3 regions of the Hydrogenovibrio sp. genome follow, and region 3 is predicted to be linked to each of the others. Evidence: predicted binding sites of a transcription regulator. Region 3 holds the regulator's gene; each other region holds the start of a gene.
The links. Region 3 encodes PhoB, which activates phosphate uptake and scavenging genes when phosphate is short. Its sites were predicted from a motif close to GNNTGTCATAAAACTGTCANAT; they were not measured.
Positions count from the first base shown of each region.

Region 1 (3,250 bases), 1.7 Mb from region 3:
TGGAAGTCGTGCTGCCGAAAAAAGAACGCAGCGCTGAGACCAAAAAGGTGGAAGTGAAATAATCTTCCACGAAGGTTTCCATCAAAATTGAATTCAAACCAACCATTGAATGATTTTATCTGTCATTACAAGGGCCGCGGATTTTCCCCGGCCTTTTTTTATGGGCAAAAAAAACTCACCGGCCGGTGAGTTCAAGACAAGGACGTTTTCACGGTTATATTTTATTATTCAGTGCTCACGCGGCCTTTGGGCGCATGATGGATTAATCGGATGTGACCGGCGTCAGGTAACGTTCGCGTTTTTTCGGGACGATTTTGTCGATTTCCACCAGTATCAAACTGTCGATGCAATCGTTGAAGTCCGGGTCGACGCTGAAATCGATAAACCGGCAACCGCCTGGCTCGCACAAATCCGCGTATTGTTTAAACAAGGTCGGCACCTTGACGCCGAACTCGGTCAGTAAGCTGTTGAGCTTTTTATAACTTGTTTTATAGTCGCCGCTGAATTCTTTTTCCGCCAGTTCCAAAATGTCCGGTGACGGCACGAAAGGCCGTTTCCCGGCGGCCAAATCCTGATGGGAGCCCATTTGGGTTTGGAAGAAGGCGACAATCAGTTCTTTGGCGCGTAATGGGTAGGCATCCGACAAGCTCACCGGGCCGAAGAAGTATTTGGTTTCGGGGTGGCGTATCACATAAGCGCCGATGCCGTACCACAGATAATCCAGACTGCGTTTGCCCCAGTAACGCGGTTGCACGAAACTGCGCCCCATTTCCAACGCATTGGGCAGGTAAGGTTCGATGTCCGGTTTCAGGTCGAATAAGGTGCTGGTGTAAAGCCCGTCCAGGCCGTTTTTTTCGATGATTTTCTGGCATTCTCCGATGCGATAAGCGCCGACAATTTCCAAATCCTCTTCGTCCCACAGCACCAAATGGCGGTAGTCGGCATCGTATTTGTCCAAATCAAAGGCATCGCCGGTGCCTTCTTCCACGGTGCGGAAGGTCAGTTCGCGCAAGCGACCGATTTCACGCATCACCGGTGAATCGGCCTCGTAATCGAATAGGAAAATTTTCTTGCCGTCCACCGTCTGTCCCAACAGCTCGCCGTTTTTCAAATCCTGTTTCAAGGCCTTGCGATTCACCGGGTGGGCGATGGTGTTTTCGGTTTCGAACGGCAGTTTGGCAATGGCTTTGCCGGGCTGATTCAAGCGGTAAATGTGTTTACGAAGCAATTTGCTGATTTTGGGGAGCGGCCAATCGCATTTTGCCAGTGACTTCCAAGGAATCATCGGCCCGACGTGGAAAGCAATCTGTTGGTCGTTTTTGTTGAACATCTCCTTGACCAGCATCAGCGTCCCCAGCGGCTTGTACAGGGTGGACAAACCGTAAAATAAAGCGGAGTTGCGAGCGTCGATGTAAATCGGCAAAATCGGCGATTGAGTCTTTTTCGCCAGTTTTAGGAAACCGTTTTTCCACTTGCCGTCGCGCACGCCACTGGGCCGAATGCGCGAGACTTCGCCCGCCGGGAAAATAATCACCGCCTCTTCGTTTTCCAGCGCGGCAATCATGGCTTTGAACAAGGCTTTGTGATTGGCCTTTTCATCCATATTGTCCACCGTCAAAAACAACGATTGGAAGGGTTCGACATTGGCCAGCAATTCATTGGCGACAATGCGCACGTCCGGGCGAATGCTGCGGATGAATTTCAACAGTGCCAAACCGTCCAACGAACCGATCGGGTGATTGGCGACGATGACCACGCGCCCCTCGGCCGGCACATTGTTAAAAGAACGGTTGTTGACCTGATAAGTGAAGTTATAATGTTCCAGGCTTTTGTCGAGGAAGGCAAAACCGCGTAGGTGCTTGTTCTCTTCGATGAACCGGTTGATTTCGTTTTCGTAGGTGAGCTTTTTCAGAAATTTAATCAGCTGTTTGCCGCCCGGCTTCTGATTGAAATCGGGGTATTTTTCGAGAATGGTTTGTTCGATATTCAGCATAATGTTTTCTTCGTCAGTCGTCTTCTTGGATTGCTCTGAGGGCACGTAGGATTCGTCTAGCACGTGCATGGCGGTTCTACTCGTCTCTTAACTGACTTATTCTGAGTTGTCCAGTTGACGTCAAGGTGACAAATGCATGAGTTTCAAATGACGGTTGTGTAACAAAAATATGACAATGGTTTACTAAAAATGATTTCGCTCAGTTATTATGATTTGGCCGGTTTATCGGTGATGATCTTGCTGCTTGGTTTGTTGCTGTTACTAAACGGCTTCGAGCAAACGCGCCAGCTTTGGGTGGCGTCCGCACGCATGGTGGTGCAGTTATTATTTATGGGCGTCTGGTTAAGCTGGGTGTTCAATGCCGACAGTTGGTTGCTGGTGGCATTGGTGTCGGTGATCATGCTGTTGTTTGCCGGTTATGAAATTCTCAAGCGGCAGACGTATCGTTTTCAAGCCAATGGGTTGGCTTCCGGCTCTTTTATGGTGGGGTTATTGTCGTTGTCGATGACCGCTCTGGTGTTGACGATTTTCTCGCTGACGCTGGTGATTCAGCCGCAACCCTGGTACGAAGCGCAATACGCCATTCCGCTGCTGGGGATGATTCTCGGCAACAGCATGACCGCCATCGGCCTCGGCTTGGATACCCTGACCAAAAGCGCCGTGAAACAGAAAGCGCAAATCGAAGCGCAACTGGCCTTGGGCTACACCGCCAAGGAAGCGTTGATGTTCCTGAAAAAGCAAAGCCTGCACACCGCGATGATTCCGGTCATCAATATGCTCGCCGCTGCTGGCATCGTGTCCTTGCCCGGTATGATGACGGGGCAAATCCTCGCTGGCATCGACCCGATGGAAGCGGTTAAATACCAAATCATGATTATGTTTCTGATTACGGTGTCCACCGCTTCGGGCGTGTTGATTGCCTTGTGGTTGGCGCAGAAAAAACTGTTCGACCCACGGATGCGCCTGAATCTGTCACACTTGGTAAAAAGCTGAAAAATAGAAAAACGCCCAGATCGGCTCTTTGAAACCTGTCGGATTTGACAAGGCGCGTTATAATAACCTTAAAGCGCGCTCAGTCTTTGCCGAGTATTTGTCGAATATTGGCAGAACGTTCGCGCGATTCCGTCACCCTAAACCTCAGGTTGAATATGTTACAGCACCCGTATCTCGAATTGCCGAAATCCTTTTTCCAACCCGTCTGGCCGGAGCCGCAGCAAAACGCGCGTCTTGTGGCGGTCAACCGGGCGCTGATGCAGC
Region 1 covers NZ_OZ223196.1:2,277,516-2,280,765, reverse strand. The annotation lists gene AC0KH7_RS10765 (Hsp20/alpha crystallin family protein) at 1-62, shown strand, start outside; gene olsF (bifunctional ornithine lipid synthase OlsF) at 263-1,993, opposite strand; gene AC0KH7_RS10755 (ABC transporter permease) at 2,183-2,986, shown strand; gene AC0KH7_RS10750 (protein adenylyltransferase SelO) at 3,142-3,250, shown strand, end outside.
Region 1: a site for PhoB is predicted at 2,139-2,160, ahead of olsF (bifunctional ornithine lipid synthase OlsF). Genes of this name have one in related genera too.

Region 2 (3,250 bases), 1.2 Mb from region 3:
ACAAAGTGAGACTCTTGTATGCTAAGGGCGCGAATGTGTCTGCAATCCGTGCCGATTTAGAAAAGCAAGTTGCAGTAAACCTGCCTGTTGAGAGTAAAAAGAAGACGTTGGTTGGAGATTCTCTATTGTCGTCGGTTGTGGTTTCTGGAAAAGGGGCGGAAGAGGCTTATTTATTGGCTTCTCTTTATTTAGATAGGGTTTTATCGAGCACAAAGCAGGATATTAAAGATAATATTATTCTAACGATTGAAGAGAAAATAAAACAAAAAAATAAAGATTATCAGATTGAGGATAATCGTATCAATGCGGAAATTGAAGCGGAGATTTCAGCTTTAACAGAAAAGGATTTGCAATCGAAGGCGGAAATTAATGAACAAATTCGTTTGTTAAAAGAAAAGGTTAAGCTTCAAAGAGAATTTCAGATCGAACGCTTGCAAGCGGATTATGCCTTGGCCAAAAAATTGGGGATTCATCAGCCAATCGATCCTTTGGACTATAAACGCAATTCCGGTAGTTCAAGAACAGAGTTGGTGATAAATAATGCCAATCCATCACGTTATTGGTTAGGAACGGAAATATTGGCGGCAGAAATTAAAAACTTACAGAATCGTAAAAGCGATGATGCTTATATTTCTGGGTTGGCGGATTTGAAACAAAAGTTGAAAGCTTTAGAGGTTAACCATCGTATTAATACATTGAAACAACGCCAGAACAACTTACCGTTTTCTAAATCTTTGAGAAACTTAAAGGTTGAAATTGAAAAGCTTCAAGAAGCTGAGGATAAAGTGAAAAAGGCCGATTTTGACGTTACAAGAATTGTTGAACCGCCAAGCAAACCTTTTAAGCCGGTAAAACCCAAAAAAGCATTGATTTTGGCCGTGGCCGGTGTGTTGGGGTTGATGTTGGGTGTATTCATTGCGCTGATTCGTCGTGCGGTTAAAAAGCGCCGTGAGGCGATGGTCACATAAGATTTAACTCTCTATGGTTGGTAGGTAATTATAAAAAGGAGGCTTTGGCCTCTTTTTTTATGCCTCTTATCTATGTCTTTTCATTCATGTTTCGTTGGATGGTCATTTGAACGTCATGAATCTATCAAGAAGGTGTCATTAAAGAGCGCTTCGAAGTTTATAGGATTGGATTCGAATTTTAAATTTGATCAATAACATAAACCGAGAGGGTATTATGACTCTGAATAAACTGAGTGTGGCAATGGGGTTGGTATTTACGGTATCAACACTTTCTTTGAGTGGCTGCGGAGGCAGTAGCGATGACGGTTCCGATGGAGTGGATGGAAAAGATGCATCCAGCCAAGTGGTTGGGTTGGAGCGTGTTGGTCGTACGGCTTCTCAGGGCTTTGATGTTAGTGCGGCGGAAATTGTCGACTATGATAAGCACCACAATCGTATTTTTGTGGTCAATGCCGACAGTGGGCGAGTGGACGTATTTTCGGATTTGATGTCGGCGCAACCGGCTTTATATGGCAGTTTGGATCTGGCCCAAATGTTGGTTGATAACGCGATTGTTTCAGCCACTTCCGAAGTGGGAGCCGCGAACAGTATTTCGGTTTATGGAGACTATGCGGCTGTGGCGGTGCAGGCGAATCCTAAAACCAATGATGGTTGGGTGGTTTTTTTGAATACGGCTGATTTGTCTTATGCCCGTGCCGTCCAAGTGGGGGCCTTGCCGGATATGGTAACGTTTACACCGGATGGTTCGAAGGTGTTGGTGGCCAATGAAGGCGAGCCGAACAGTGATTATTCCGTGGATCCGGAAGGGTCGGTCAGCGTGGTTTCCATGAGTGACTATTCCGTGACCAACATTGGTTTTACCGATTTCAATGTCGGTGGCTCTCGAAATAGTGAATTGCCGACCGATAAAATGGTGTTGGATGGTTTCAGCGCGACAACTTTGGATAATAAAGCGACGGTGGCCCAGAGTTTTGAGCCAGAGTATATTTCGGTGGCAGCTGATAATTCGAAGGCGTATGTGACCTTGCAGGAATCCAATGCGGTTGCGGTGATTAATTTAAATGATAGCTCGGTTGATAAAATTATCGGCTTAGGATTTAAAGACCATTCGATTCCCGGCAATGAATTAGATGCCAGTCAGAAGGACGGTGTTCATATTCAGAACTGGCCGGTGATGGGAATGTATATGCCGGATTCCATTACGTCCATGACTTACAATGGCAAAACCTATTTATTAACCGCCAACGAGGGGGATGATCGCCAGGATTGGTTGGAAAACGTAACGGATCAGGCGGCTTGCGAAGCGGCGGGTTATTATTTCGACAGTTCGGATAACTGTGTTGATGCGTTTTCGGCTAAGGATTATTACGATTCCGATAACGTCACCCTGGATTCGAATATGACGTCTTCGGATAACGGCGGGTTTGGCGATGACGATGAGTTAAGACGTTTGAAATTTTCTTACCATACCAGCGTTGTTCAAAACGGTGGCACGGATTTCGAAAAACTATACGCTTATGGTGCTAGATCTTTTACGATTTGGGATGCCGAAACCGGCGAGCAGGTGTTTGACTCTGGTAGCGATTTTGAACGTTTGACGGCCTTACGTTATGGTGATGATTTCAATAACGATAATGCCGAAAATGCCGGGGATGATCGTTCCGATAATAAAGGTCCAGAGCCGGAGGCGATTACGGTAGGGCAGGTTAATGGTCATACCTATGCATTCATCGGTTTGGAGCGAATGGGGGGCATTATGGTTTATGATGTGTCCAACCCTTACGCGCCACAATATGTTCAATATATCAATGATCGGGATCTTTCCGTTGATCCTGACGATAATTCCGGTTCGACATACAGTGTGGATGCAGGCGATTTAGGGCCAGAAGGTTTTAAGTTTGTTTCAGCATCGGATAGCGGCTCAGGAAAGCCGTACTTGATCGTTGGCAACGAAGTCAGCGGTACGACGGCGATTTATGAGGTCAAACTGACGACGTTGTCTGACTGATTGACGTTTTTTTAAGTTTGCTACGTTGTCGAAAACAACACAAAACCCCGTAATGCGGGGTTTTGTGTTTTAAGTATTTTTACGTTATTATTTTTATTGCGCTTTAATGCGTAATTTTTAATGTGTAAGATTAAAAGGATGATAACGATGATTAGATTAGTTGCACTTGTTTTCAGTTTGTTTTTTGCTTCCTACGTTATGGCGGCACCGGTGAATGTCAACAGCGCTTCGGCGAGTGAAATTGCCGATGCTTTGAGTGGTGTGGGTGAAGTAA
Region 2 covers NZ_OZ223196.1:1,810,050-1,813,299, reverse strand. The annotation lists gene AC0KH7_RS08635 (Wzz/FepE/Etk N-terminal domain-containing protein) at 1-968, shown strand, start outside; gene AC0KH7_RS08630 (choice-of-anchor I family protein) at 1,183-2,976, shown strand; gene AC0KH7_RS08625 (ComEA family DNA-binding protein) at 3,124-3,250, shown strand, end outside.
Region 2: a site for PhoB is predicted at 1,077-1,098, ahead of AC0KH7_RS08630 (choice-of-anchor I family protein). Genes of this name have one in related genera too.

Region 3 (3,250 bases):
TATTTCGATTGACCGTGATCATCGTGGTATGCACTTGGACAACGAAAAAATGGCGATTGAAGTGAAGGATTGGAATTTGTTTTACGGTTCCAAGCAAGCCCTGCAAAACATCAATATGAAACTGCCGCAAAACCGGGTAACAGCCTTTATCGGGCCGTCCGGTTGCGGGAAGTCCACTTTATTGCGCTGTTTTAATCGTATGAACGATTTGATCGACATTGTACGTGTGGAAGGCGATATGCTGCTGCACGGCGATGACATGTACAGCAAGCATATGGATGTGGCGGCATTGCGCCGTCGTGTGGGCATGGTGTTCCAAAAACCGAATCCTTTCCCAAAATCCATTTACGAGAACGTCTGTTACGGTTTGCGCTTGCAAGGCATTAGTGATAAGAATGTTTTGGATGAAACGGTGGAATGGGCTCTGAAAGGGGCGGGACTTTGGGAAGAAGTCAAAGACCGTTTGGAAGAGAATGCTTTGGGCATGTCCGGTGGTCAGCAGCAGCGTCTGTGTATTGCGCGTGCCATTGCCATCAAGCCGGAAGTTTTGTTGTTGGACGAGCCGACATCGGCTTTGGACCCGATTTCCACCTTGGCGATTGAAGAGTTGATTTTCGAGCTGAAAAAGGACTTCACCATTTTGATCGTCACGCACAACATGCAGCAGGCGGCACGTGTGTCGGACTATACCGCATTCATGTACATGGGAGATTTGATCGAATATACCGATACCGACTCTCTGTTCACGAATCCGCAAGTAAAACGCACCGAAGATTACATTTCCGGTCGTTATGGTTAAGTGAAATTGCATTAGGTTGAGTATCGTTATAAGAACAATCAGGAGAATCATCACATGGAAAAACAAGAATTCAGCTCACACATTTCGGAAATGCTGAACCGTAATCTGGAAGATTTGTTCAACCACATTCTGGAAATGGGAGGGATGGTTGAGCGTCAGTTCGAAACGGCGTTGGTCGCTTTAGGCAGCGGCGATACCGAAAAAGCGGTGGAAATCATCGCGTTTGACAAAGCGATTAACAAAGCGGAAATGGAAATCGACCGTTTGTGTGCGAAAGTATTGGCGCGCCAGCAACCGACGGCTTCCGATTTGCGTTTGATTATTGCCGCCATTCGCATCGCCATCGACCTGGAACGTATGGGCGACGAGATTGTTAAAATCGCGAAAATGGTCATCGTGTTCGGAAAAGAGCATGAAGTGAAGTGCGCCGAATTGCCGGGCTATGTTGAGTTGATGGATATTTCGACTCGCTCCAACGCCATGTTGAAAACCGCTTTGGATTCGTTTGCTCGTGTTTCCACTGAAGGGTCTGGTAAAATCATTCAGGAAGAAGAATTGATCGATGACATTTTTGCCAAAGCCATGGTGGATTTGAAAACCTCTCTGAAAGAAATGCCGGATCAAGTAGAATGTTTGATGGAAATGATCATTGCGTTGCGCGCATCCGAGCGTGTATCGGATCATGCCCGAAACATTGTGGAAAGTATCATCTACCTGGTTCAGGGGATGGATATGCGTAACCTAGACAGTGATCGTTTGGATGAATTTCTAAACACGCTGGAATCTTAGTGAGAAAGACTTATGACAGAGCAATGCATTTTAGTGGTTGAAGATGAAGCCGCGATTCGAGACATGTTGAATTTCACCTTAACAGCAGCGAATTACAAAGTCATCGAAGCCCCGAATGCAGAGCAAGGCTGGAAAATGTTGTTGGAGCACCAGCCGGATTGCGTATTGTTGGACTGGATGCTGCCGGGGGTTTCCGGTGTTTCGCTGGCTCAGCGTATCCGTCAAAACGACCAGATCGCCAGTACGCCCATTCTTATGCTGACGGCGCGTGGGGAAGAAAACGATCAGGTGCAAGGCTTTGAAGCCGGAGCCGACGATTACGTGGTCAAACCTTTTTCGCCGCGTGCGTTGGTGGCGCGCGTCAAAGCGCTTTTGCGCCGTCAATCGCCTGAAAAGAATGCCTTGGATGTGGTTCGAACCGGCGATTTGAAACTGGATTTGTCCAGTTACCGTTTTACAGTCAATGACCAAGAAGTTAAACTTGGGCCAACAGAGTTCAAGTTAATGCACTTTTTTATGACGCACTCCAACCGGGTTTATACACGGGTCCAACTATTGGATCAGGTCTGGGGGGAGAATGTTGTGGTCGAGGAAAGAACGGTCGATGTTCACATTCGACGTCTCAGAAAACTATTGGAGCCCGTCGGGGCCTCTGATACGATTCAAACCGTGAGAGGTGCTGGCTATCGTTTCTCTGTTGATTAAGAGGAAAACGATTCAGTGTCAAAAGGAATTACGCGGGAACTCACCTGGATCATCACCAGTGTTTGGTTGGCACTGTTCATCGCATGGGTGACCGATTGGTGGATGGCCACGTTTGTCGGTTATGTGCTGTTCTACATGGCTCGTCAGCTTTACAGTATCTATCGTTTCGAACTTTGGATGAAAGGCACGCCCAATGTGTCTTATCCGCCTGGCTCCGGATTATGGGGTGAACTGGGGTACCTAGTCTCACGTAAACAGCGCTCGCTGGAAAAACACGCCGACCTGCAATTTTATAAATCCGAACAATTTCTCGCCGCCTCCATGACGGTGCCGGACGCCATTATTTCGCTCAACGAAGCCAATCAAATTGAATGGTTCAATAATTCCGCCAAAAAACTGTTTAAGCTGAAACACAGCGATACGCACCGCAAAATCGAAAACCTATTACGGCACCCGGACTTCATTCGATACCTCAAAGCGGGTGTCTATGACAAATCGGTGATTTTGTCGTCGTTGAACGGCATTCAGCGGGTGTTCAGTTTAAAGTTGTTTCCGTATTTTCAGGCGCATAAGCTGCTGATTGTTAAAGACATTCACGAACTCTACAATTTGGCGCAAATTCGCCGTGATTTCATTGCCAATGCCTCGCACGAATTGCGCACGCCCTTAACCGTTTTAAACGGTTATATCGAAGTGATGATGGACGGTCAGGAGCCGGATTCGATTTGGGAAAAGCCGCTGGAACAGATGCATAATCAATCGGAGCGCATGCAGTCCATTATCAACGACCTTTTGACGTTATCGGCGATGGAATCGGAGACACTGGTGGATAAAGAGAAAACCGTCCCCATTGCACAAATTCTCAAAAAGATGGAGCAAGATGCCACCCAGATGAGTCAGGGGAAACACACCTTTACGTTCGAGTTGGACGAAAGCTTGGCCTTGAAAGGCTATGAG
Region 3 covers NZ_OZ223196.1:566,589-569,838, forward strand. The annotation lists gene pstB (phosphate ABC transporter ATP-binding protein PstB) at 1-799, shown strand, start outside; gene phoU (phosphate signaling complex protein PhoU) at 854-1,588, shown strand; gene phoB (phosphate regulon transcriptional regulator PhoB) at 1,601-2,293, shown strand; gene phoR (phosphate regulon sensor histidine kinase PhoR) at 2,309-3,250, shown strand, end outside.